3 regions of the Photobacterium sp. BZF1 genome follow, and region 3 is predicted to be linked to each of the others. Evidence: riboswitches for the same ligand, from Rfam matches in the RefSeq annotation. Region 3 holds a riboswitch; each other region holds the start of a gene.
What was found. Region 3 has a riboswitch for lysine ahead of lysC (lysine-sensitive aspartokinase 3). Riboswitches for the same ligand answer to the same signal wherever they lie in the genome.

Region 1: linked by a shared signal. The riboswitch ahead of BIZ37_RS15855 (Na+/H+ antiporter NhaC family protein) and the one ahead of lysC (lysine-sensitive aspartokinase 3) in region 3 are both predicted to bind lysine.
Region 2: linked by a shared signal. The riboswitch ahead of BIZ37_RS18465 (Na+/H+ antiporter NhaC family protein) and the one ahead of lysC (lysine-sensitive aspartokinase 3) in region 3 are both predicted to bind lysine.

The regions. Positions count from the first base shown of each region.
Region 1 covers NZ_JACSOF010000066.1:25,123-32,752, forward strand. Annotated here, with positions in the region: gene BIZ37_RS15840 (hypothetical protein) at 1-137, opposite strand, end outside; gene BIZ37_RS15845 (D-alanine--D-alanine ligase) at 297-1,211, opposite strand; gene BIZ37_RS15850 (hypothetical protein) at 1,493-2,215, shown strand; gene BIZ37_RS15855 (Na+/H+ antiporter NhaC family protein) at 2,283-3,869, opposite strand; lysine riboswitch at 3,953-4,123, opposite strand; gene BIZ37_RS15865 (BCCT family transporter) at 4,310-6,223, shown strand; gene BIZ37_RS15870 (carboxypeptidase family protein) at 6,304-7,428, opposite strand; gene BIZ37_RS15875 (NUDIX domain-containing protein) at 7,602-7,630, shown strand, end outside.
Region 2 covers NZ_JACSOF010000086.1:573-8,202, forward strand. Annotated here, with positions in the region: gene BIZ37_RS18455 (hypothetical protein) at 1-387, shown strand, start outside; gene BIZ37_RS18460 (saccharopine dehydrogenase) at 786-1,850, opposite strand; gene BIZ37_RS18465 (Na+/H+ antiporter NhaC family protein) at 1,893-3,386, opposite strand; lysine riboswitch at 3,510-3,687, opposite strand; gene BIZ37_RS18470 (cold-shock protein) at 4,114-4,323, opposite strand; gene BIZ37_RS18475 (hypothetical protein) at 4,707-5,027, shown strand; gene BIZ37_RS18480 (hypothetical protein) at 5,217-5,435, shown strand; gene BIZ37_RS18485 (helix-turn-helix domain-containing protein) at 5,512-5,847, opposite strand; gene BIZ37_RS18490 (SDR family NAD(P)-dependent oxidoreductase) at 5,952-6,719, shown strand; gene BIZ37_RS18495 (cupin domain-containing protein) at 6,751-7,401, shown strand; gene BIZ37_RS18500 (GNAT family N-acetyltransferase) at 7,398-7,630, opposite strand, start outside.
Region 3 covers NZ_JACSOF010000081.1:14,414-22,043, reverse strand. Annotated here, with positions in the region: gene metH (methionine synthase) at 1-2,033, shown strand, start outside; gene lysC (lysine-sensitive aspartokinase 3) at 2,114-3,496, opposite strand; lysine riboswitch at 3,606-3,792, opposite strand; gene BIZ37_RS17835 (alanine--glyoxylate aminotransferase family protein) at 4,048-5,166, shown strand; gene BIZ37_RS17830 (PglL family O-oligosaccharyltransferase) at 5,236-6,981, opposite strand; gene uvrA (excinuclease ABC subunit UvrA) at 7,086-7,630, opposite strand, start outside.

The DNA of each region.
Region 1 (7,630 bases), on a different contig from region 3:
GCTTGGCTGAATTCGGCATTGTAGGCTTCGACCGCTGTTTTTATACCCGGGATACGAGCGTCGTTGATCTCGCTATGCTCTAAGGCGTGGGCATTGATTGATAGAACTGAAATCATTGATAATAAAAGCTTTTTCATGCTTACCTCTCCTTTAAAAAGAAAAGTTAGCATGATTCGTGCCATAGGGTTGGTTGCTTGGGGTAAGTCGATTATCTTGAACTAATCTGAATTTGTCATGCCCCATATTGGTGCGGCTGACCCAAAATGGACCACCCAAATGGGGCAATGATATAAGCGTTATTTCACATCATCATACGTCGCGCTTTCAAGCAACGCAGCGATGGTGTCTTCGAAGCTCATGCCGGCTTCTTTGGCTGCCATCGGGAAGACACTGCGGGTCGTCATGCCCGGTACCGTGTTCATTTCAATCAGCCAAATTTTCCCTTGGTTATCAAGGAATGTATCAACCCGTCCCCATCCTCGACAGCCCAACGTTTTGTAGGCGGTAAGCGCCGCTTGCTGCATGGCTTTTTCTTGTTCCGCCGTCAAATCTGATGGGCAATGGTAAGTCGCGGTTTGATTGCCGAATTTCGCATCCCAATCAAAGAAGCTGTCTGATTTTATCTGCACAACAGGGAGCGCTTTACCATCAAGGATCGCGCAGGTGTATTCTCGGCCAGTGATGAACTGCTCGACCAGAATCTCATCATCGTATTCAAACGCATCAATCAGGGCATTATAAAGCTCATCAGGCGAAGAAGCTTTGGATACACCGATACTGCAACCTTGGTTCAGCGGTTTGACGACGACGGGGTAAGTTAGATCGGCCAAGGTGACTTTGATGGTGTCGGTAGGCGTGTGCTTGTTGACCTTGATCCAATCTGCGGTTTGCAGGCCATTAGAACGCCAAATCTCTTTGGTCTTGAGCTTGTTGAGTGAAATGGATGAGGCCAGCAGGCCACTGCCGGTATAGGGGATTTTGAGCAAATCCAGCAGGGCTTGCAGGTGCCCGCTTTCCCCCATACCGCCATGGAGGGCAATAAACACTTTGTCTAGGTTGAAGAACCCTTGCAAGGTGATATCGATGTGGCGCGGATCGATTTTGATTGCTTCGTAACCCAGTGACTCAACGGCATCAGCAATACAGTTGCCTGATTTTAAGGAGACTTCGCGCTCGCTTGACTCTCCGCCGTATAAAATTCCAATTCGCATGGTCGTGTTCCAATTAAGCTTTGTTGTGTGAAAATCATCAATAAAAATACAAACGGTTGATTAATCAGAAACAACCGCGGTAAATAAGAATATAAAAGTGCTTGTATAGTGTTCAGTGGCTTATTGTAATGGCTTGTACTGTATGTTGGATTGCGATGCCTAAAAAGTATGACATTGTGCATAACTTTATTTTCATCACAGAGAATGTTGTCTTATTTTTGAGCAAAGGGTGAATTTCTTTTCAGCTAACTTGAAGTAAATATCCTGCTAGGTACTGGGCTATGAACAGACAAGTACAGCGAACGAATGTATTGAGCATGTGGTTGATTTCATTGTCTATGGGGCTGTTTGCGACGGTAGCGACTGCTCTGGAGTTTGAAAACTTTCCATTGGATACCTTAGAAAATACCCAATCCAAAGGAGTAAGGGCTGAGGTGGTTGAGTATATGGGGCAAAAGGGGATACATGTCTCTGTATTGCCAGATCACAAGTCTATAGAGCAAGGCGGGTGTGATAACTGTACTTACCTTGCGCTTGAGGGAATACCATTTCGTGATGGTTCGATAGAGATAAATATGGCTGGCGAACCACAGCAGGGTGCCGATGCATCAGCGAAGGGGTTTGTCGGTATTGTTTTTCGTGTTAGTGAAGATTTATCGCGTTATGAAGGCATATATTTTCGTCCGGTAAATGCCATTTCGGAGGATGAGGCGCAGCGAAAACTGACTGTACAGTACTTCTCCTATCCAGATCACCCATGGCATGAACTTCGGGAATCAGCTCCTGGAGAGTATGAGAGTGCAGCGAATATTCGCCCTGGACAGTGGTTTCGTTTAAAAGTCGAAATTAACAATAACCAAGGGATTTTTTATGTCGATGGGGAGAAGGTTCTGGTGGTTGATCGCTTGTTCCACGGTTCGGAACAAAAAGGGGTGATTGGACTGTTCACCGAACCCGGCAACGATGCTTACTTCTCTGATTTGCAGATCAAACACAGTCACTGATGGTTGGCTGATAAAAAAAGAGCAAGGTCTTGGCCTTGCTCTTTGTGTTTGTAAATGTGCTAACTATTTAGTTAGTAACAGGCTCAGCAGCGACAACAGGCTTGCTCTTGCGAACAGCAAAGGCGCAGAACGCCATGAACCATAGGCCGCTCACTGCCACACCAGCCCATGCTGAGTGGGTGTAGCCGATAGCGAGGTAACCAAGTAGGGCTCCGAATGCAACAGAACAAGCGTATGGGAGCTGGGTCATCACATGGTCCATGTGGTGGCAGCCTGCCCCTGTTGCTGACAAGATACTGGTACTTGAAATCGGTGAGCTGTGATCACCAAATACCGCACCTGCTAGTACTGCAGACAGCATAGGAAGCAGTAGTGCGATGTCACTGGCTGCAGCAATATCACCGGCTAGCGGTAGCATGATGCCGAACGTACCCCAGCTGGTGCCTGTCGCAAATGCCATGGCACAAGATAGCAGGAAGACAACAGCAGGAAGCAGCTCAACCGGCAGGTTACCGTTAGACATGGAAGCCAGGTAGATACCGGTTTGCATGTCACGTACAACCGCACCAATTGTCCAGGCAAAGAACAGGATAATGATGGCTGGCATCATAGCAGAAATGCCTTGAGGGGCAGCTTTCATCCAGCTGCCGGCATCCAGCTTCAGTCGAAGGGCAAGGCCGATAGAGACTACCAGGCTGCAGATTGCTCCATAAACAAGCGACGAACCTACATTGGTGTTCTCGAACGAGCCAATCACGCTGAAGGCTTCACCGTTGGCGGCCAATACGTCCGCCCCTGACTGCACCATGAAAAATACGGTTGCCATGGTCAGTGTCAGGATAGGCAATACCATATCGATCATGCCACCTGTGGCTGATTCTGGTGTTTCTACGTCTAGACCGGCTGGCTTGCCTTTCGATTCATCCCATAGCTTACCTTCAAGTGCCCACTTCTCATGCTTGCGCATCGGACCGATATCAAGCTGGAACGCAATCACACACAGCACCATCACCAGAGTGAATACTGCGTATAGGTTCATTGGCATCATCTCGACAAACGCCGAAATTGGACTCTGATCGGTCACGCCATGTGCCACCATGATGCCGCCAACGAGCGCGATGATGTAGGCACCCCATGAAGAGATTGGCATCAATACGCAAACCGGCGCAGCCGTGGAGTCCAGCAGGTAAGCCAGTTTGGCTCGTGAGATATTGAACCGGTCGGTAACCGGACGGCAGATAGCACCTACCGATAGGCTATGGAAGAAATCATCGATGAAAAAGATAAAGACCATCAAGCCAGTCAGTGATTTGGCACTGCGGCGGTCTTTACAGCGAACTGCTGCCCAGTCGGCGAATGCCTGGGTGGCACCGGAGACGCTCATCAGGCTGATCAGCGCACCAAGTAGCAACATGAAGATAATCATGTTGACGTTATCGCTGTTCATAGCACCGTCAACCCACACAATTGCCAGCACTTTGCTGACCAAATATTGCAGGGATTCGAGCGGAGAGTACTGGTTAAGCATCAGTGCGCCGGCAAAGATTCCCGCGCCGAGGGAAAGCAAAACCCGCCTGGTGGTGACTGCAAGGATAACGGCCAGCATGGCTGGGATAACGGACATTAGCGAGTCCGAGAAATCGACAAGGTTCATGATCTCATCACACCTATGTGTTTCAGGTGGAGATCTACCGAAAGGAAGTGTAACTAAGACGCAGAAAAAGAAGACTTGTTACCCCCTCAGGTAGCGCTCCATAGGTAAAAACTATGGCAGTTCTGTGCCTATTCGACACAGACCCAGCGACTGAGTTGATGGCTGCAGTCACTTCGGCGCTGACTCCTTTCTCCGGCTTCAAAGGTATCACCCTCCACACGGTTACTTATAGGCAGCGCGCCTCTACTGATTTAGGGTTTATCACCGTCAATCCTACTGGATTTTGGTCATAAGTCTAACATTATATACGGCTGAATATTTATGTCAGCTAATAATAAGCTTTTTTCATGGTGTTGATTAGAATCTTGGTTTGAAGCGTTGGCCCTTTCCTCGGATTATCCATTTTACCCATTGCTGGGTTTTAATTTTAAGGAGCTAACGTGTTTTCTCGCAAACACTTTGAATTGATTGATAAACCGACGTTCTTCGGGGCGTTGGGGATGTTGATCTCGGTTGTGGTGCCTTTGCTGCTGTTCCCGGCGCAAGGGGCAGAATGGATTGCTGTCGCCAAAACGTTTATGACCGATAAGCTCGGTTTCCTCTATTTGGCGCTTGGTGTCGGTGCATTCTTCTTTATGATCTACATCGTTTTTTCCGATATCGGCCAAATCAAACTGGGCGATCCTGATGAGCAGCCCGAGTTTACGACGGCGTCATGGGCGGCCATGCTGTTCTGTGGTGGTATCGGTGCCAGTATTCTTTACTGGGGGACAATTGAGTGGGCGTATTACTACCAGGCGCCTCCTTTCCAGTTAGAACCTGGCAGTGAAGAAGCGGTCCGCTGGGCGGCAACTTATGGCTTGTTCCACTGGGGGCCGATTGCATGGTCTATTTATTTGGTCCCTGCATTGCCGATTGCTTATTTCTTCTATGTGCGCAAGCAGCCTGTACTTAAGGTCTCGGCGGCATTGATGCCAGTGATCGGCGAAGCCCGCAGTTATGGTTGGCTGGGTAAAGTCATCGATGTGCTATTTATCTTCGGCTTGCTGGGCGGTGGTGCCACGACGCTGGGCTTGGCTGCGCCGTTGATCACCGAAGGTGCCAACTACCTATTCGGCGTACCGAAAGATACGGTTACCCAAATTATCGTATTGATGATTTGTACCGCTATCTTCGCCTATTCGGCGTATGCCGGGATGGAGAAGGGCATTAAGTTCCTCAGTAATATCAACTTCTGGGGAGCTTTGGGTCTGTTGGCTTTTATTCTGGTGACTGGGCCAACGATATTCATGCTGGAAACCGGCTTGGATTCGCTGGGCCGAATGTTGTCGAACTTCTTTGTGATGGCAACATGGGCTGAACCGTTCGGCGGCTATGGCTCGTTTGAAAATACCCATTTCCCTCAGGATTGGACCATTTTCTACTGGGCGTGGTGGTTGGTTTTCGCCCCGAGTATGGGGTTGTTCGTCGCGAGGATCTCCCGTGGCCGCACCATCAAGCAGATGGTGACCGGTTCGATATTCTTCGGGTCGATGGGCTGCTTCCTGTTCTTCATGATCTTGGGTAACTACGGTCTATCGCTTCAGCTTTCGGGTGCGCTGGATGTGGTTGGTATCTTGAATTCTGAGGGTGCGACAAAAGCGATCTTCTCTATCCTTGAGCAGTTGCCGTTTAGTACATTGGTCATCGCAGCATTCACCCTGCTGTGTTTGATTTTCACCGCAACGACGTTTGACTCGATTTCCTACATCCTGGCATCGGTCGTACAAAACAACGTGACTGAAGACCCGATGCGCTGGAACCGCTTGTTCTGGGCATTTGCTTTGTCATTCATGCCGTCGGTATTGCTGTTCATGGGTGGTTTGTCGACCCTGCAAACGGCGGCTATCGTCGGTGGCTTACCGTTGTTGGTGATAGCGGTGATGCTGATGATGTCGGCAGTGAAGGCAGCAACGCTCGATTTGACCCATCAGGAAGGTTATGAAGATCCGGTGATCAACATCGAGGAGCTACCCGATGTCGACCCATGGTCTAATGAAGGTATGGCACTGACCAAGTTCGAGGAGCTGAAAGCAATCGCTATGGCGGCGGCTGAAGCCGAGCGCGAAGCACTTTACAAAGTGTGGAAACTGAAGAAGAAGATCCGTGCCGAAGCAGTGGCTAACGGTGAATCCGGTATGGATTTCAGCGATGCGCCACAAGAGCGTTTGGACCAGCTCCAGCAGTTGATGGATGATGCTATGACAGCCAAAGACAACAAGCTGGTGGCCTCGGAAGAAGCGCAGGAAGCCCGTAAGGTGTTCAATGAACTGATGCGAACCCGTCTAGAGTCTATGGTCGAGCAAGAAGCATAAGCCATTGCTAAGGCCAAATTAAAATGCCGAGTCATATGACTCGGCATTTTTGTATCTAATCTCTTTTTTAAAATAAGACGTTAGATCTGATCGACCACAGCCCACACGGCAGCTAACACATCCTGGCCGAAGGCGACGCTACGCTCCGGCGACCAACCATAGAACTCATCAGGATGGCTGATGTGATCTTTGAACGGCATCTCGATAGTGTAGGACAGGCACTTGAACTGCTCGGCGACCCAGTTGGAGCCGATGGTCAGGTTAGCTTTGCCCGGCTCGTCTTTGTCGTAGCCATGGGCAACCTGGAACTCAGGGGTGATAGTCAGCAGAGCGGCTTTGAAGGCGTTCTCCAACGCGGCATGGCGTTCATTGTAGGATGGGATCCCTTCGCTGCCTGCCACGAAGTTATAAGGGATCGCTTCGTCACCGTGGATGTCGAGGAACATATCGACGCCAGTCGCCAGCATACGCTCGCGGACAAGGAAAACCTCAGGGCTCTTATCCATTGATGGCGTTTGCCATTCGCGGTTTAGGTTGACACCAATGGAATTGGTTCGCAGGTGCCCACGGATACTGCCGTCCGGATTCATGTTCGGCACGATATGGAATACCGCTTTATCGAGCAGGGCTTTGGCTACCGTGTCGGTATCATCGAGCAGGCGCTGAAGCAGGCCTTCGATGAACCACTCCGCCATGGTTTCGCCCGGGTGCTGACGACCAATGATCCAGATATCTTTTTTTCCGTCAGCTGGCTCGCCAATGGTCAGCAAGCTCATGTCGTTGCCATCGAGAGTGCTGCCGAGGGTTTCCAGCTTGCAGTTGAACTGGCTTTGCGCTTGGTGCAGCAAATCTTGGTGGCGGTCGTAACTGTAAGGTGCGAAGTAGGCAAAATACATTGAGCCATATTCTGGGATCACCTTGAAGCTCAGGGTATCGCCGTCAAACTCCGCCGGAATACGGAACCATTCTTCCCTATCGTAGGAGGCAACCACATCATAGTCCTGCCATCCTTCTGGGTAGGCGGATTTGGCCAGGTTTAAGATTGAAAACTGGTGTTGCTGCTGGGGCTCGCTTTCAAGACGGAAGTGGAACCACTGTGAAATCTCTGACTGGTTGTCGGCAGGAATGGTCAGTTGGATATTGTCTGGCGAATCGGCACTGACGATATGGATGTTACCACTTTCGAAATTGCTGAAAATTTTCATTGTTATCAATCTTATGTTTGTTGAGGTAAAAAGAGGTTAGCTGTAAATATAGCTGGTTTGAAGCATTTATCTGTTACAGAGCGTTGATATTGCGCCAAGGGCACTAAGGAAACACTTCGGACCATTGATTCACTGCGTTAAGATTGGTGAAAAACAATATATAGGAAGATAAAGTGGCTTTTCATTACGTTGCTCGTGGGGT
Region 2 (7,630 bases), on a different contig from region 3:
TGGAGTAAATTGGGTGACGTGCAACGGCTTCGTTTGCATTTACTTGAGTCCTACGAAGAGAGTCCGTCTACTTTTGCAAGTGTTAGTCATACATGGGATAAAAGTAAACAATATCAAGCATGGATAGAAGTTGAATTATCTAAAGACTTTTTAATTTCTAGCTTGTTTCAACAATCAGTTGATTTGAAAAAATATATATCTGCAATACACGCCTACCCTGTTGAAGCTGTTTATACTTTTGTGTACGACGGAAAACCAACCTTGGTCGGCTTGAGAGGTTATCACGCTGCTGAAGCAATTCAAGCTGCTGGAGCAGAAAATCAAAAATCAGAAGATCTTCTGGAAGAGCTATATGGGAAAATTATTCATAGTACAAACAGTAAATAAGTGAATATATTTAATAGATGAAAAAGCTATGCCTAATTCACTATGAATTAGGTGTGGCTGATTTAATAATATAAGCAACACACAATAAAGATTAGTTATAGGTTAAATAAAATTATTTTAATTAACAAGTTTTCTGACTTATCTATATCCAGTGGAATGTTATGTGTAGTGAATTAGCCAACAACATGTAGACTGATCGTATGGTAGCAATACTAGAAATAATCCGAAAAGTTAGAATGCTCCATGGGGCGTAACTCACATTTGTCCAATAATGAGTTACAAGATACTGCCTCGACATTATCCCTGTCGCTGAGATTGACTTACTCCCCATTAAAAAAAGGGATCTAACAAACGTAGATCCCGTATCCCCTTATCATCCTAGGCGAGACGCTCGGCTTTTATTTCACAATATTCTGCGCCGTTGCGTAGAAATCACGTGCCCTTGCCCAGACGCCGTTTGGATCTTCACCTTTGCACAGGGTCAGAAGATGTGGCAGGAGCTGCCCGGCGAAATCTTCGCTGCTTTCTTTTGGCAGTACTGTCGGTAGGTGATCCACCGCCTGAACATATAACCCGCTGACATCCGATTCGATGATCGGTTTGGAAAGCTTGGTGCTTTGGTTGTAGATGCGGATTGGGTTATCCGGGTTGTTCGGATCGCAACTGACATCGCTGACCATGCTCAGGCGAGGGTTCTCACCTAGACTTTCCTTGGTAATGAAAGGAGGCGTGCCTTCAGCAAGGTAAGCGCAGTTGACCAAGATGTCGTAGTCATTGATAGCGGTGAACGGGCCACCGGCTTTGGTTTCTTCGATATCCCAGCCGTCGGCGTCGATACCTAGCTCGGCAAACAAGTCCAGTGCACCACGGCCGCAACGGCCAAACTGACCGATAACCAGCACCCTAGGCTGCTCTGACAGTGTTGCAACCTGCTCGCGCAGTACTGCTAGGTAATGGTCGCGGTCTGGGTAGCTGCCCACCGCGCCGAACACGTCTTTACACTGTAAATGGTGGATAAAGCCCGACAGGCCAATCGCTGCGCCGACATAGCCCGCCCAGTAACCAAAGGCACAAACACGCTTGCCCATTTCATCTTGCAGGAATTCCAAATCAAGGATTTGACCACCACCGGCATTGAAGCGTGACAGAATCTGTACCGCTTCATCTTGGCCTTTGAATGCATGGGCAAAGTAAATGTGCTGGTGCTTGAGCGGGAAGTCATCTTCAGCCAGCTCTTTCAAACCTAGGATATAGGCGTACTCCGGTGCGTCGGTCCAGCTATGGCCTGCCGCCAACTCACAGCCCACATCAACATAAGCCTGATCAGGAAAAATACGGGTGTCGCTGCGCTCGACAATCACCTGAGCACCTGCATCAATCAGGGCTTTGGCTCCGGTAGGTGTCAAAGCTGTACGGTGCTCACCCACTTTTACTTCATCTCTTAGCCAAAATAGTGTGTTCATTTTCAATCCTTTCTAAACGATAGCTTGTTGAGCTATCTCAACTTAAGCGATAACAGGGCTGGCTGCGGCCTGACGGCGCACCATCAAAACAATCAACGCAACTTGCAATACGGCAGCCAATACAATGGTGTACGGGCTACGGGTGATTTCGGCAATCATGAAACCGATGCTGGCGGTTACGCCAGTCAAAATAGCGTAAGGGAACTGGGTACGGACGTGGGACACATGGTCACACCCGGTCGACATCGAACTAAGGATCGTGGTGTCTGAAATCGGAGATGAATGATCACCCAGCATACCGCCACTTAGCGCTGCACCAATACAAATCAGCGGGTCAGCACCCAACGCACTGGCAACAGGAACGGCAATTGGGATCAGGATGGCAAAGGTGCCCCACGACGAACCCGTTGCCACCGAAATAAAGCTACCGATAACGAAAATCAGGGCAGGCAACATAAATACCGGCAGACGGTCATTCATCACCTGACTGATGTAATCCCCGGTACCCAGAGACTTACAGATATCACCCAAGGTCCATGCCAATAGCAAGATAACCAAAATTAGCATGATTCGCTGCATACCCGACACAAAAGTGTTGAAGGCTGTCGAGGCGGTCATAGTTTTGGTGTAAGCGTAATAAGCAATCGCCGTCACCGAAGCAATCAGGTAGCTGGTACCGAGCGATGCGCGGATCACCGGGCCATTGATAGTGCCATGAAGGTGGTAGTTATACGTGAACAGTGCAATTAACGACCCGAATAGCACTGCCAGCGGCAGTACAATCAGTGAAATACGGCCTGATTTCACCGGTTGGTTGTCTGCCTGCTGCACACTCACCTCAGTCTGCTGGCGCGCTTGCTGCTCGGCTTCAGCCATTGGTCCCCAGTCTTTTTTCAGCACCGCGTAAACAGGTACACTGAACAATGCCAGCAAGGCATACAGCTGGTAAGGGATCACCTGAAGGAAAGTCGCAAATCCATCGACCGGCTGGCCCATATTATCGAATGCGTTTTCAATTAGACCCTGCGAGTACACCCCCCAGCTGATGATAGGGATCAGCACACAGATCGGTGATGAGGTCGAATCAATGATAAAGGCCAGCTTCTCCTTGCTCATCTTAAGCTTGTTGAAGATTGGCGAGAACATCGGGCCGAGGATCAGCGAGTTACCCGAGTCGGTAAAGAACACCCCGATACCGGTAGCCCAAGTCGCAAGCTGGGCCTTCAATGGTGATGACACATAACGGGTCGCCATGGTCGAAAACGCCGCCATACCACCGCTTTGCTCAACCAAATAGATAAAACCGGAAATGATAGTAATAACAATAATGATCTGTGCGTTACTGCCCGATGCAAGCTGTGTGAACGGCCCATCAGACAAGAACATCAACGCAGTATCGACAGGGTGACCCTTGGTTAAGATCAGCATGCCACTGATCACTGCAACGCCCAGGGCCAAAACAACATGCCGGGTAGTAAAGGCGAGTATCAGCGCCAACACCGCGGGTACGATGGACAATAATCCGTAATCAGCCATTCGTAGACTTCTCCTAATAAACAACATCAAAGTATTTGTGTTTTTAGAGGAGGGGCGTAAGGAACACGCGAGCGACAAAGGCTGTACGAAATCGGTAGGCGAACTTACCTGTTCGAAAACAAAAATTGCTGTAGCTCTCCATCTGGGCAGGACCCGAGATGACAGTGATGCTCCTATTAAGAACAACCCCAGCAGCTTGGCTGACGACCAAAACCACTTCGGCATTGACTCCTTTCGCTTAGCTTCACCGGTTGTCGACCTTCACTAAACTACTCTTAGGCAATGCGCCTCTACGTTGCAGGCAGTGAATAACCACCCGCTTTGTATTGAATAAAACACAAAAACGTATAATCCAAATCAACTTGACGTTAGCTTGTGATAAAGATCACACAATATATTTCATTAAACACTTAATTAACAAAACATTGCACTATCGGTTACCACACTTGCAGCAACAACAACCACAAAGGCTGTTTTTTGCTTTCAGGTGGCAAACCTCATATCAATATTTATCTGGATTAGGAATCACGGCATCAGGTTTGACTTGAGTGGGAGTCAAGGTAAAAGCGCAACCATGGAGGCTCAGGATGCATATTTACCCATCCTCACCCATCTTGCCCGAATAAAATGAGGGGAAAGGGATGTTGAGGGAGAAGTTGAAGATCAGAAATAACAGATATAAAAAATGCCGGCCTAAGCCAGCATTTTCTTCAATAAGTTCGATGACTTATAGAGTAACTACGTTAGCAGCTTGTGGACCTTTCTGGCCTTGCTCGATGTCGAAAGAAACTTTCTGACCTTCAGAAAGAGTCTTGAAACCTTCAGAAGCGATAGCGCGGAAGTGTACGAATACGTCTGCACCGCCGTTCTCTTGAGTGATAAAACCGAAACCTTTTTCTTCGTTAAACCACTTAACGATACCAGTAGACTTAGACATGTGTTGTCCCTTATGTAAATTCATTTAAACCGTTAGCAAATAGCTACGGTCAGGTAAAAGTGAATTATTAATGTGACGATAAATATAAGGGAAACAGTTAGATACAGTACGAAAACGTAACAATATCAGATGGTTTAACTTGTACTTGATGTTGCATTAAATAACTCTTCTCAAAATGAGCCTGCGTATCATAACAACAGAGTGAAAAATATGCAGCGTATTTTTGACATTTCTTCGTTTTATTTTCTAGGGCATTCACTATTCATTCAGCAATCACCCTGCTGACGAACACATTTCGAAACACTTCCCCAAGGCATTTTTCAGCATCTATTCAATCAGCAAAGTTATGATGGAGGCGAAATATCCATAGGAAAAGTATTGTTATGAGTGTGTTCGACCTTATCGCTGAAAACCAGATCCAAGACTACAACCGCCGCAAGGCCAATGGTGAAGTGAAGGAATCACGCACGATCCAGCCTGAAGAAAGAACCAGCTTCGAGTCCCACCTCTTCAAATCGATTATTGGCTGTTATGAAAAAGCCGCTGAGAAGTCAGAAGGTGAACGCCAGGCACTCGAAGAGCGTGCCGAAAGCCTGCGGATGCAACTACTGATCGGCTTGGAGCAAAAGGGGATGCGCATTACCGCCCAGTCCATGGCAAAAGAACTAATGGCTAAACGTCAGGCTATTTTAGGCACAGCATAACCACTGAAATATGTCTTTTTGTAACAACAGGTTACGCATTGTGAATTCTTGCTGAGGCATCGATCTCAAATATACAAAACTTCATTGCAACGTCACGACATCAATTGATAAACCTGATGCATATCAAGTTTTGCGCTGGCTACTTCTGGTTAATTTATAACCAAGCAGAGCGGTCAGGAGGACGATGTTATGAAAGTACCTATTCGATGCCCAGAGTGTAATAACACCTCAGGTTTAAACCGAGTACGACGCAAATGGCACGAAAAATCACTGGCAACAACGGGACAAGAAAAATTGCAATGTCCTAAATGCCTTTCATTTTTCATGAGGGGAATCGGCGAGCAGGAACTGCTTTACATCGGAACCCACGATGCCGTAAAGAAAAAAGTGCCGGAATTTGAGCTTTAACTTCTCTCGTATCAACTTGGCAAGCTCAACCTAAAACCTATGCGCGCCGATCATATCGGCGCTTTTTTATATGTGGCTAACTTTCAAGTTCGTTTTGAAGCTTGTCAAGCTCATCTAGTACTCGCAGGAACTTCTCGCCAAAAGGAGTCACATGGTACTCCACCCGAGGTGGTAGCTCGTTAAATACCACTTTATCCAAAATACCAAACTCAACGTTTTTCCTAAGGCATTCATTGAGTACTTTGGTTGATAATCCCTCCACAGCTCGAACCATCTCACCTGGACGATTGATACCGTTTACCAGCAACTGGTAAACGGTTAGTGACCACTTACAACCATATATGGTTTCTACCATTCGCGCAGCACGCTCAGGGGCAGATTTGCGTGAAAAAAAGTTTTCTTGTGTTTTCATAAAGATGTACCAAAAAGTACCTACCCCACCGATTTGTACTGACTATTCAGCAGGTTAATTGTGAACCTAAGATTAGCTTATCGTACACAGGCAGGAGAAAACAAATGACCTTTTCCCACACAGGCGCAGCACTTGTTATCGGTGGCACCAGCGGTATGGGCCTAGAGACAGCTAAACAACTGAGCAAAAAAAATATTGAAGTGATCATTGTCGGCAATAACCCCGACAAACTCGACAAGGCTGTGAAAGAACTTAACGCTGAAGGTGGCAAGGCTACCGGCCTGCAAGCCAACTTATACCAACCACAAGATGTCGACAAACTGATCGACAGTATCAACAGCTATGGCGCAATCAGTTACATGGTCAACGCTGCAGGATACTTCAACCCGAAAGCGTTCGTTGACCATTCGATGGCCGATTATGATACTTATATGGAGCTCAACAAAGCGACATTTAGGATCAGCCAAGCTGTTGCGAAAAATATGATTTCACATGGCGGCGGCAGTATTGTGAACATCGGTTCGATGTGGGCGAAACAGGCTATTAAGGCAACGCCGTCTTCGGCCTACTCAATGGCAAAAGCCGGGCTCCATGCCTTAACCCAACATATGGCAATGGAACTGGCCGAGCATAATATTCGTGTCAATGCCGTCTCGCCTGCAGTAGTGAAAACACCGATATATGGTGCGTTTATCGAGCCCGAGCACATTGATGATGCCTTGGCTGAGTTCAATGACTTTCATCCTATCGGCCGAATTGGTACACCGACAGATATTGCCAGCAGCATCTCCTTCTTGCTATCAGATGATGCCAGTTGGGTAACCGGTGCTATCTGGGATGTCGATGGCGGCGTGATGGCAGGCCGAAACTAACTTTACATCAAGACCTGGGGAGAGGGACAAAATGCTCAATATGGATTTTCAACAACGATTGGTCATTGGTACCGAGCAGATGGACTGGCAGCCAAGCCCGGCCAATGGGGTATGGCGCAAACCGCTGGAAAGGGAAGCCAAAGAGTCGGGCCACACTACCAGTGTCGTCCGCTATGCCGAGGGCTCATCATTTGCCCCCCACCCTCACCCTATGGGCGAAGAAATCTTTGTCCTCGATGGCGTCTTTTCTGACGAGACTGGTGATTTCGGCCCAGGCACCTATATCCGCAATCCACCCGGTAGCCAACATGCCCCATTTAGCAAGGAAGGGTGTACGATTTTCGTCAAGCTCAACCAGTTCTTGCCTGACGATAGCCAGCAGGTCCGGATAGATACCCGCCACACACTATGGCAACCGGGGATTGGTGGGTTGCAGGTGATGCCGCTTCATGAGTTCGGCCACCAGCATACCGCTTTAGTAAAATGGCCGGCAGGAGAGCGATTCCAGCCCCACCGCCATTGGGGCGGAGAAGAAATTCTGGTGCTTTCCGGTGAGTTCAAAGATGAATTCGGCAGTTACCCAACAGGGACTTGGCTACGCAGCCCGCACCTGAGCGAACATTTTCCTTTTGTCGAGCAGGAGACGGTGATTTTGGTGAAGACTGGCCACTTGCCCGATTAAGCGCTTTGCAGGATATAGTAATCGACCTCTTGCTCGGAATAACTGTAGACAAAGCCGAGTTTCTTTAGCACATTGACCGAGCCGGCATTCTCCGGCTCGACACCGGCAATAAAACGGGCTGCGCGCTCATCCTCGGATAGATAATCCACCAAACCTTGCATCGCCTCAGTTGCAAAGCCTTTTCCCCAATGAGCTTCAGCCAGCACATACCCAAGGCGGAAGCCGTTTT
Region 3 (7,630 bases):
TCAAGCGCGATCTGCCCCATGCCATGATTTCTGGTGGCGTCTCTAACGTCTCGTTCTCTTTCCGCGGTAACAATTACGTCCGCGAAGCTATCCATGCCGTATTCCTGTACCACTGTTTCAAGAACGGTATGGATATGGGGATCGTCAATGCTGGTCAGCTTGAAGTGTACGACAACGTACCGGAGAAGTTGCGTGAAGCGGTAGAAGACGTAGTCCTGAACCGCCGTGATGACTCGACAGAGCGCCTGCTGGATATCGCTGCGGAATATGCCAATAAAGGCGTGGGCAAGGAAGACGATGCGTCAGCACTTGAGTGGCGTACCTGGTCGGTAGAAAAGCGCCTTGAGCATGCCTTGGTCAAGGGGATCACCGAGTTTATCGTTGAAGATACCGAAGAAGCTCGACTCAATGCCTCCAAGCCGCTTGAAGTGATCGAGGGGCCGTTGATGGATGGCATGAACGTGGTTGGTGACCTGTTCGGTGAAGGTAAGATGTTCCTGCCGCAGGTAGTGAAGTCTGCTCGGGTAATGAAACAAGCGGTTGCCCACTTGGAGCCTTATATTAACGCTGCGAAACAAGCGGGTGCGACAAACGGTAAGATCTTGCTGGCAACAGTAAAAGGCGATGTCCACGATATCGGCAAGAACATTGTGGGCGTTGTACTCCAATGTAATAACTACGAAATCATCGATCTTGGTGTGATGGTGCCGTGCGAGAAGATCCTTAAGGTCGCCAAGGAAGAGAATGTCGATATCATTGGCCTGTCTGGATTGATTACACCTTCCCTCGACGAGATGGTCCATGTGGCGAAAGAGATGGAGCGCCAAGGCTTCGACCTGCCGCTGTTGATCGGTGGTGCGACGACATCCAAGGCTCACACTGCAGTGAAGATCGAGCAGAACTACAGCCATCCGGTGGTGTATGTAAATAATGCCTCCCGTGCTGTTGGCGTGTGTACCTCGCTGCTGTCTGATGAATTGCGTCCTGCTTTTGTCGAAAAGCTTGATGCCGACTATGTCAGGGTACGTGACCAGCATAGCCGCAAGCGTCCAAAGACCAAGCCGGTTTCCCTGGATGTTGCACGGGCAAACAAGGTCGCGATTGATTGGAATAGTTACACCCCGCCGGCACCTCTGAAATCAGGTGTGCAGGTCTTCGATGACTTCGATGTTGCTACCCTGCGCCAGTATATCGACTGGACCCCGTTCTTTATGACCTGGTCGCTGATGGGTAAGTATCCAGCTATTCTTGACCATGAAGAAGTGGGTGAGGAAGCGCGTCGTTTGTTTAAAGACGCCAATGACTTGCTAGACAGGGTTGAGCAGGAAGGCTTGCTCAAGGCGCGGGGGATGTGTGCTATGTTCCCGGCCAATAGTGTCGGAGATGATATCGAGGTGTACACCGATGAGTCGCGCACTGAAGTGGCCAAGGTACTACACAACTTACGCCAGCAAACCGAGAAACCGAAGGGCTTCAACTACTGCCTATCGGACTACATTGCGCCGAAGGAAAGCGGGAAAGCCGATTGGATTGGTGCCTTTGCGGTCACCGGCGGTATTGGTGAACGTGAGTTGGCCGATGCCTACAAAGCGGCGGGCGATGACTACAATGCGATTATGATCCAGGCCGTGGCCGACCGTTTGGCAGAAGCGTTTGCCGAATACCTGCACGAGCAGGTGCGAAAGGATATCTGGGGCTATTCGCCGGATGAAGATTTGTCCAACGATGATCTGATCCGTGAGAAATACCAAGGGATCCGCCCTGCACCGGGCTATCCGGCATGTCCTGAGCATACCGAAAAAGGGTCGCTGTGGGAGCTATTGCAGGTAGAAGAGACCATCGGTATGTCACTGACGACCAGCTATGCTATGTGGCCGGGTGCGTCTGTCTCGGGTTGGTACTTCTCTCATCCAGACTCGAGATACTTTGCGATCGCCCAGATCCAAGATGATCAGCGTGACAGCTATGCTGATCGCAAGGGCTGGGATTTGGTCGAAGCCGAGAAATGGCTGGGGCCGAACCTCAACGGCTAATAGATTTTCTTCAACAACAAAAAAGGCGCTCATTGAGCGCCTTTTGCTTTTCTACTAATCAGAATCTTATCGGTTTCGTCTTACTCGAACAAACCGTGGTGCAAGACTTTGATCACCTCGCGTGATTCTTCCGTCTTCACTAGGAAGCACAGGTTGTGGGTGCTGGCGCCGAAGCAGATCATGCGTGGGCTGTAGTCATCCAACCGGCTGAATACCTGGGTTGCTGCGCCTGGGGCATCACCAAGCTCGTTACCAATCAGGGCAACCAGGCAAAGGTCTTGCTCGACTTCCACGCGGCAAAGCTTGCTCAGTTGTTCCATTGCCGTTGCAGGCAGGCTTGGCGCGCCGCCACCGGTATCGGTTTGATCCAATGTCAGTGACACGCTGACTTCAGAGGTGGTGATCAAGTCAACTGAAATCTTGTGCTCAGCAAGAATGCGGAATACCTCAGACAAGAAGCCGTAGGCATGGAACATGTTTAGGCTGGTCAGGGTAACCATGGTCTGGTTACAGCGCAGGGCGAGGGCGCGGAACTTAGGCGGCTCGCTCACTTGCTGGCGGATCCATGTGCCGCCTTGTTCAGGCGCCTTGGATGATCCAATGAAGACAGGGATCTGCTGGCGAACTGCTGGCAGCAAGGTCGACGGATGGAGGATCTTGGCACCGAAGTTAGCCATTTCAGAGGCTTCGCTGAAGCTGATTTCGCTTATTGGCTTGGCATTAGCAGTGATACGCGGGTCGGTGGTGTACATGCCCGGTACGTCAGTCCAGATCTCTAGGGTTCCTGCACTGATAGCTTCGGCAACAAGAGCTGCACTGTAGTCACTGCCGCCACGGCCAAGGGTCGTAGTTTCCCCGTTAGCGTCTGAACCGATAAAACCTTGGGAGACGATAACTGTCTCGCCTTCCAGCAATGGCTGGAGCTGGGCATCAGCAAGCTGGCGGATAGTGTCGACTTCCGGGATAGCTTTGCCGAACTGGCTGTCGGTACGCATGACAGAGCGAATATCGAAACGTTGGGCTGTCGCCCCCATTTCGTTAAGAATTTGGGTAAATAAGTGCGTCGACAACAGTTCACCATGGGCAACTAACTGATCGGTCAGTTTGGTCGATGGTGCTTCTGCGGCCTGTTCAGCAAGGCTTGCCACGTTATTGATAAGTTGTTCTATGTGGCCAGTGACAGCATCTGGCTGGGCCAGGTTGTCGATAATATTCTGGTGAATAGAGGTCAATTTATGTAGCCGTTGGGAGCGCTGCTCGTTATCGGCAATTCCGTTTGCAAGTTCAACTAACAGGTTGGTAACGCCGGAACAAGCACTGATCAAAACTACTTTAGCAGCAGGGTTGTCCTTAATGATCGTGGCACTTCGGCTCATGGCGGCATGATCGGCTACGCTAGTACCGCCAAATTTCGCTACGGTTATCGGTGGAGGAATAGTAAAGTTATTTTCGACAAAGCTCACAACGAGTCTCCCAGTATTAAAGAGTATATACGCAATTAACAGGGGGCTCGGGATGGTAGTCCCGACAAAAAAGTCAGGAGAGCAAAAAGGTAAGATGTAAACCGATACAACAACCAGAAGCTCCCCACCTATTCATTACCAGGGTGAATAGGTGACAGCCAGAAGGATTCAACCTTCGTAGCCGATACGCCATGCCCCCTGTCATGTCGTATCTCGGCGTTACTCCCCCTCTCCAGACTGCTTCGGGGTGGGGCCCCGCAATCAAGATACCTGGGTAACGCTCCTCTTCTGTCTTCACCTGAGAAAAACCTTTCCTCAGGATGAACAAAAAACGATCTACATTGAACCGGATTTACAGGTATGTTGTCAATTACATAGAAATAAAATATGCATAAATTTTGCAAAAAATTGTCACAAATAGTGATGGATTCTTTGTGCTAGAAGGTGGTGGCGATTTGGTATAAGCATAATTAGCTCATTGCTGATATAGTCAATCAGTACCTTACAATAACGATTTACTGTCACGCTTACTGCCAGGGAGGAAAACAATAATGACGATTGGTAGCTTCTACCCACCACAGCGAACCCTCATGGGGCCGGGTCCTTCAGATATCTACCCGCAGGTGCTACAGGCCCTGAGCCGCCCAACCATTGGCCACCTTGATCCGCTATTCATCGGCATGATGGATGAGCTCAAGCAACTGCTGCAATACGCTTTCCAAACCCAAAATACCTTTACCATTGCCGTTTCCGCACCGGGCAGTGCCGGTATGGAAGCCTGCTTTGTTAATTTGGTTGAGCCGGGCGATAAGGTGATTGTATGCCGTAATGGTGTGTTTGGTGATCGTATGCGTGAGAATGTCGAGCGCTGCGGTGGTGTTGCCGTGATGGTCGATAACAACTGGGGTGAGCCAGTTGAACCTATCTTGGTCGCCCAAGCACTAGAAAGCAACCCGGATGCGAAAATCGTAGCTTTTGTCCATGCCGAAACCTCAACCGGTGCACTAAGTGATGCTGAGGCAATTGCCAAGCTAGCCCGTGAGCATGACTGCTTGACGATTGTGGATGCAGTAACCTCTTTGGGTGGTGTGCCTTTGCTGGTGGATGAGTGGCAGCTGGACGCGGTCTATTCTGGCAGCCAGAAATGTCTGTCTTGTGTCCCGGGTTTATCGCCACTGACTTTCTCGGAAAAAGCGGTAGCTAAAATTCAGGGCCGTCAGGCACCGGTACAAAGTTGGTTCCTTGATCAGAGCCTAGTACTCGGGTACTGGAGCGGTGAAGGCAAGCGTAGCTATCACCATACTGCGCCGGTTAATAGCCTGTATGCATTACATGAAGCCTTGGTTTTACTGCATAACGAAGGTTTGGAAAATGCTTGGCAGCGCCATAGAGATGCTCATTTAGAGCTCCGTGAGGGCTTGGAGCAGTTAGGGATTGAGTTCGTCGTCGATGAAGCTCATCGCCTGCCTCAGCTTAATGCGGTCTACATTCCTGACGGTATTGATGATGCTGAAGTCAGAAAGACCCTGCTGGAGCGTTACAACCTGGAAATTGGTGCTGGCCTTGGTGCCTTGGCCGGTAAGGCCTGGCGTATCGGTTTGATGGGGTATGCTGCCCGCAGTGAAAATGTCGCCCTGTGCCTGCGCGCACTGGAAACGACGCTGAAGTAATTTCCAATTAACCAGCAAGTTAACAAAAAATGGCTACCGTTAGGTAGCCATTTTTATTTGTGTCGATAATCAAGGGGCCTCCGGCCCTTCTTCTGGTGGCGCTAAGGCCGCTGGCGCTGTAAAGGCATGGCCAGGGTAAAGGTACTGGGCCTCATCCAATATTTGTGCAGCTTGTTCTTGTTGCCCCAGTTGTCCATGTGCCGTGATCAGGTTCTGGTATAGATCCGGGCGCGGCCACTGTTTGGCTTTATTCTGGGCCCAATTGATGTACTCCTGAACCAGAGCCGGGTTATCACTGGCAATGCCAAGCTGCAGTTGGGTAAGGTGCAAATCCCACTCAAACCGGTCTTTCCATGCCCATGGGTTGTTGACTCGGAGCAGGTAGTCCACATTGGCCGGTTGGCTGGTTTCATATTTGGTCAACTGGGCACCTGAATAGAGGGTCGTCGCCATAAACCCGGTGGTGGCGAGTGGGACGGTCAGTACCAGTGCCCGTATCGAGAGGATGTAGTCCATCCGCTTTTTGTAGTATTTGGCCGTTAGGTTATCGACCCAATAAATAAGCAGGATGAATATGACCCAGTGCACCAGGGAGTGGTAGAACGGGTACTCCAATTGGGAGTGCAAGACGATGGGGAAGAACAAGCCAATCAGAGCTAGCTGAGTACCATCCCGTGCTTTCTTTATCTTCAGGAAAACGGCTGCCGCGGCTGCCAATAACGCCAACAGGGGAACAATGCCTCCTTCAGCAGCCCAGAAGATCAGTTCGTTATGCGGGTGGGTGAGGGCTGCCATCCCTGCTGGGCTGTCTGGGTTATCGTGATGCCATCTTGCCGTTTGGGTGATGTAGCTGACTTCAAACGTGCCGTAGCCGTAGCCGGTCAATGGTTGGTTGAGGAACATCTCGGCCGCCTGAGGAATATGCATTGCGCGAGCACTCACCAAGCTCAAGCGGTTTTCCTGTGGGGACCAACCTGTTGAACTATTGATATGCCAGGAAACACTGAGCCCCAGTACTATCATCAATAACCACATTCGCCATTGTGCCTTGGCTGCAAAACGGCGCAGGTATGGAATAAGGAGTACGGTCCCGACAACGGCGCCAAGCCAGCCAGTGCGCGAGCTCAGTACGACAAGGATTGGTAGGGTGACTACAGGAGTCAGCAGTAGGAAGCACTGCTGCCAACTCCACTTACCCCGGTACATCGGGATACGTGCCAGCAGGTAACCAGAGAGCACTATGCCGGTAGCGAGGAAGCTGGCCATGACGTTAGGCTGCTGGAAAATACCATAAGGGCGGTTGGCTATGGTGTCATAACCGATAGGGTTGCCGGGCTCGAGGAGCATGAATTGTACCCAGCCAAAGCCTGATTGGATCCAGACCGCGGCAAGGACAAACCACAACATGCGTTGGCGCTGCTTGTGGTTGAACGAGAATTGCTGCAAACCGACGAAAAACAGCAGGCCGGCCCACAGGCCCAATAGCCGGGGGAGGCTTTGGCTCGTGTCGGCGCTGGGATAAAACACAGGGAGTGTCAGCAATACACAGCAAACAGCAAGGACAATAGTCAGCCGCGAGTAGCGCCACACCCGTTGACGGCAAATTTCCAGCAGGCCAAAAGCGATGGTAAAGCTAAATGGGATCCAGCTCATGGCATTGAATGATAGCTCAAGGCCTGAACCACCAGGATTATGCTGGAAGTAGTGCATGGCAAGCAGGAATAAGATCCCGAGTGACACCAAGAAGGGCTTGATCATCGGCTTGCTGATCCCTTTCTCGGCAAGGTTGGTGCCTTTTACGTATAACACTGTCATGGTGGTTGTGTTGGATCCCACTGTCTTAATCAAACAAAACCGGGCTTGGTTGCAAGCCCGGTATATCGTCATCGGTTAGGTTGCCAGAGCTATTGTACTGGCGTTCACTCTGGCAGCAAAGGCTTGAGGAAGCGGGCAGTGTGCGAACCTGAGATCTGTGCCACCTGTTCAGGTGTACCGGTTGCAATGATTTCACCGCCACCGCTACCGCCTTCGGGACCAAGGTCGATGATCCAGTCCGCTGTTTTGATAACATCGAGGTTATGTTCTATCACCACAATGGTATTGCCGTGGTCACGTAGGCGGTGCAGCACATTGAGCAACTGCTGGATATCATGGAAGTGTAGGCCGGTTGTCGGTTCATCCAAGATATACAGGGTTTTACCGGTATCGCGCTTGGAGAGTTCGCGTGCCAGTTTGACCCGCTGCGCTTCACCACCAGACAGGGTGGTAGCGGCTTGGCCGAGGCGGATGTAGGACAGGCCGACATCAATCAGGGTCTGCAGTTTTCGCGCAATAGCCGGTACCGCATCGAAGAACTCGCGGGCATCTTCTACCGTCAGCTCCAGCACCTCGTCGATGGTCTTGCCCTTGTAGCGTACCTCAAGGGTTTCACGGTTGTAGCGCTTACCCTTACAGGCATCACACG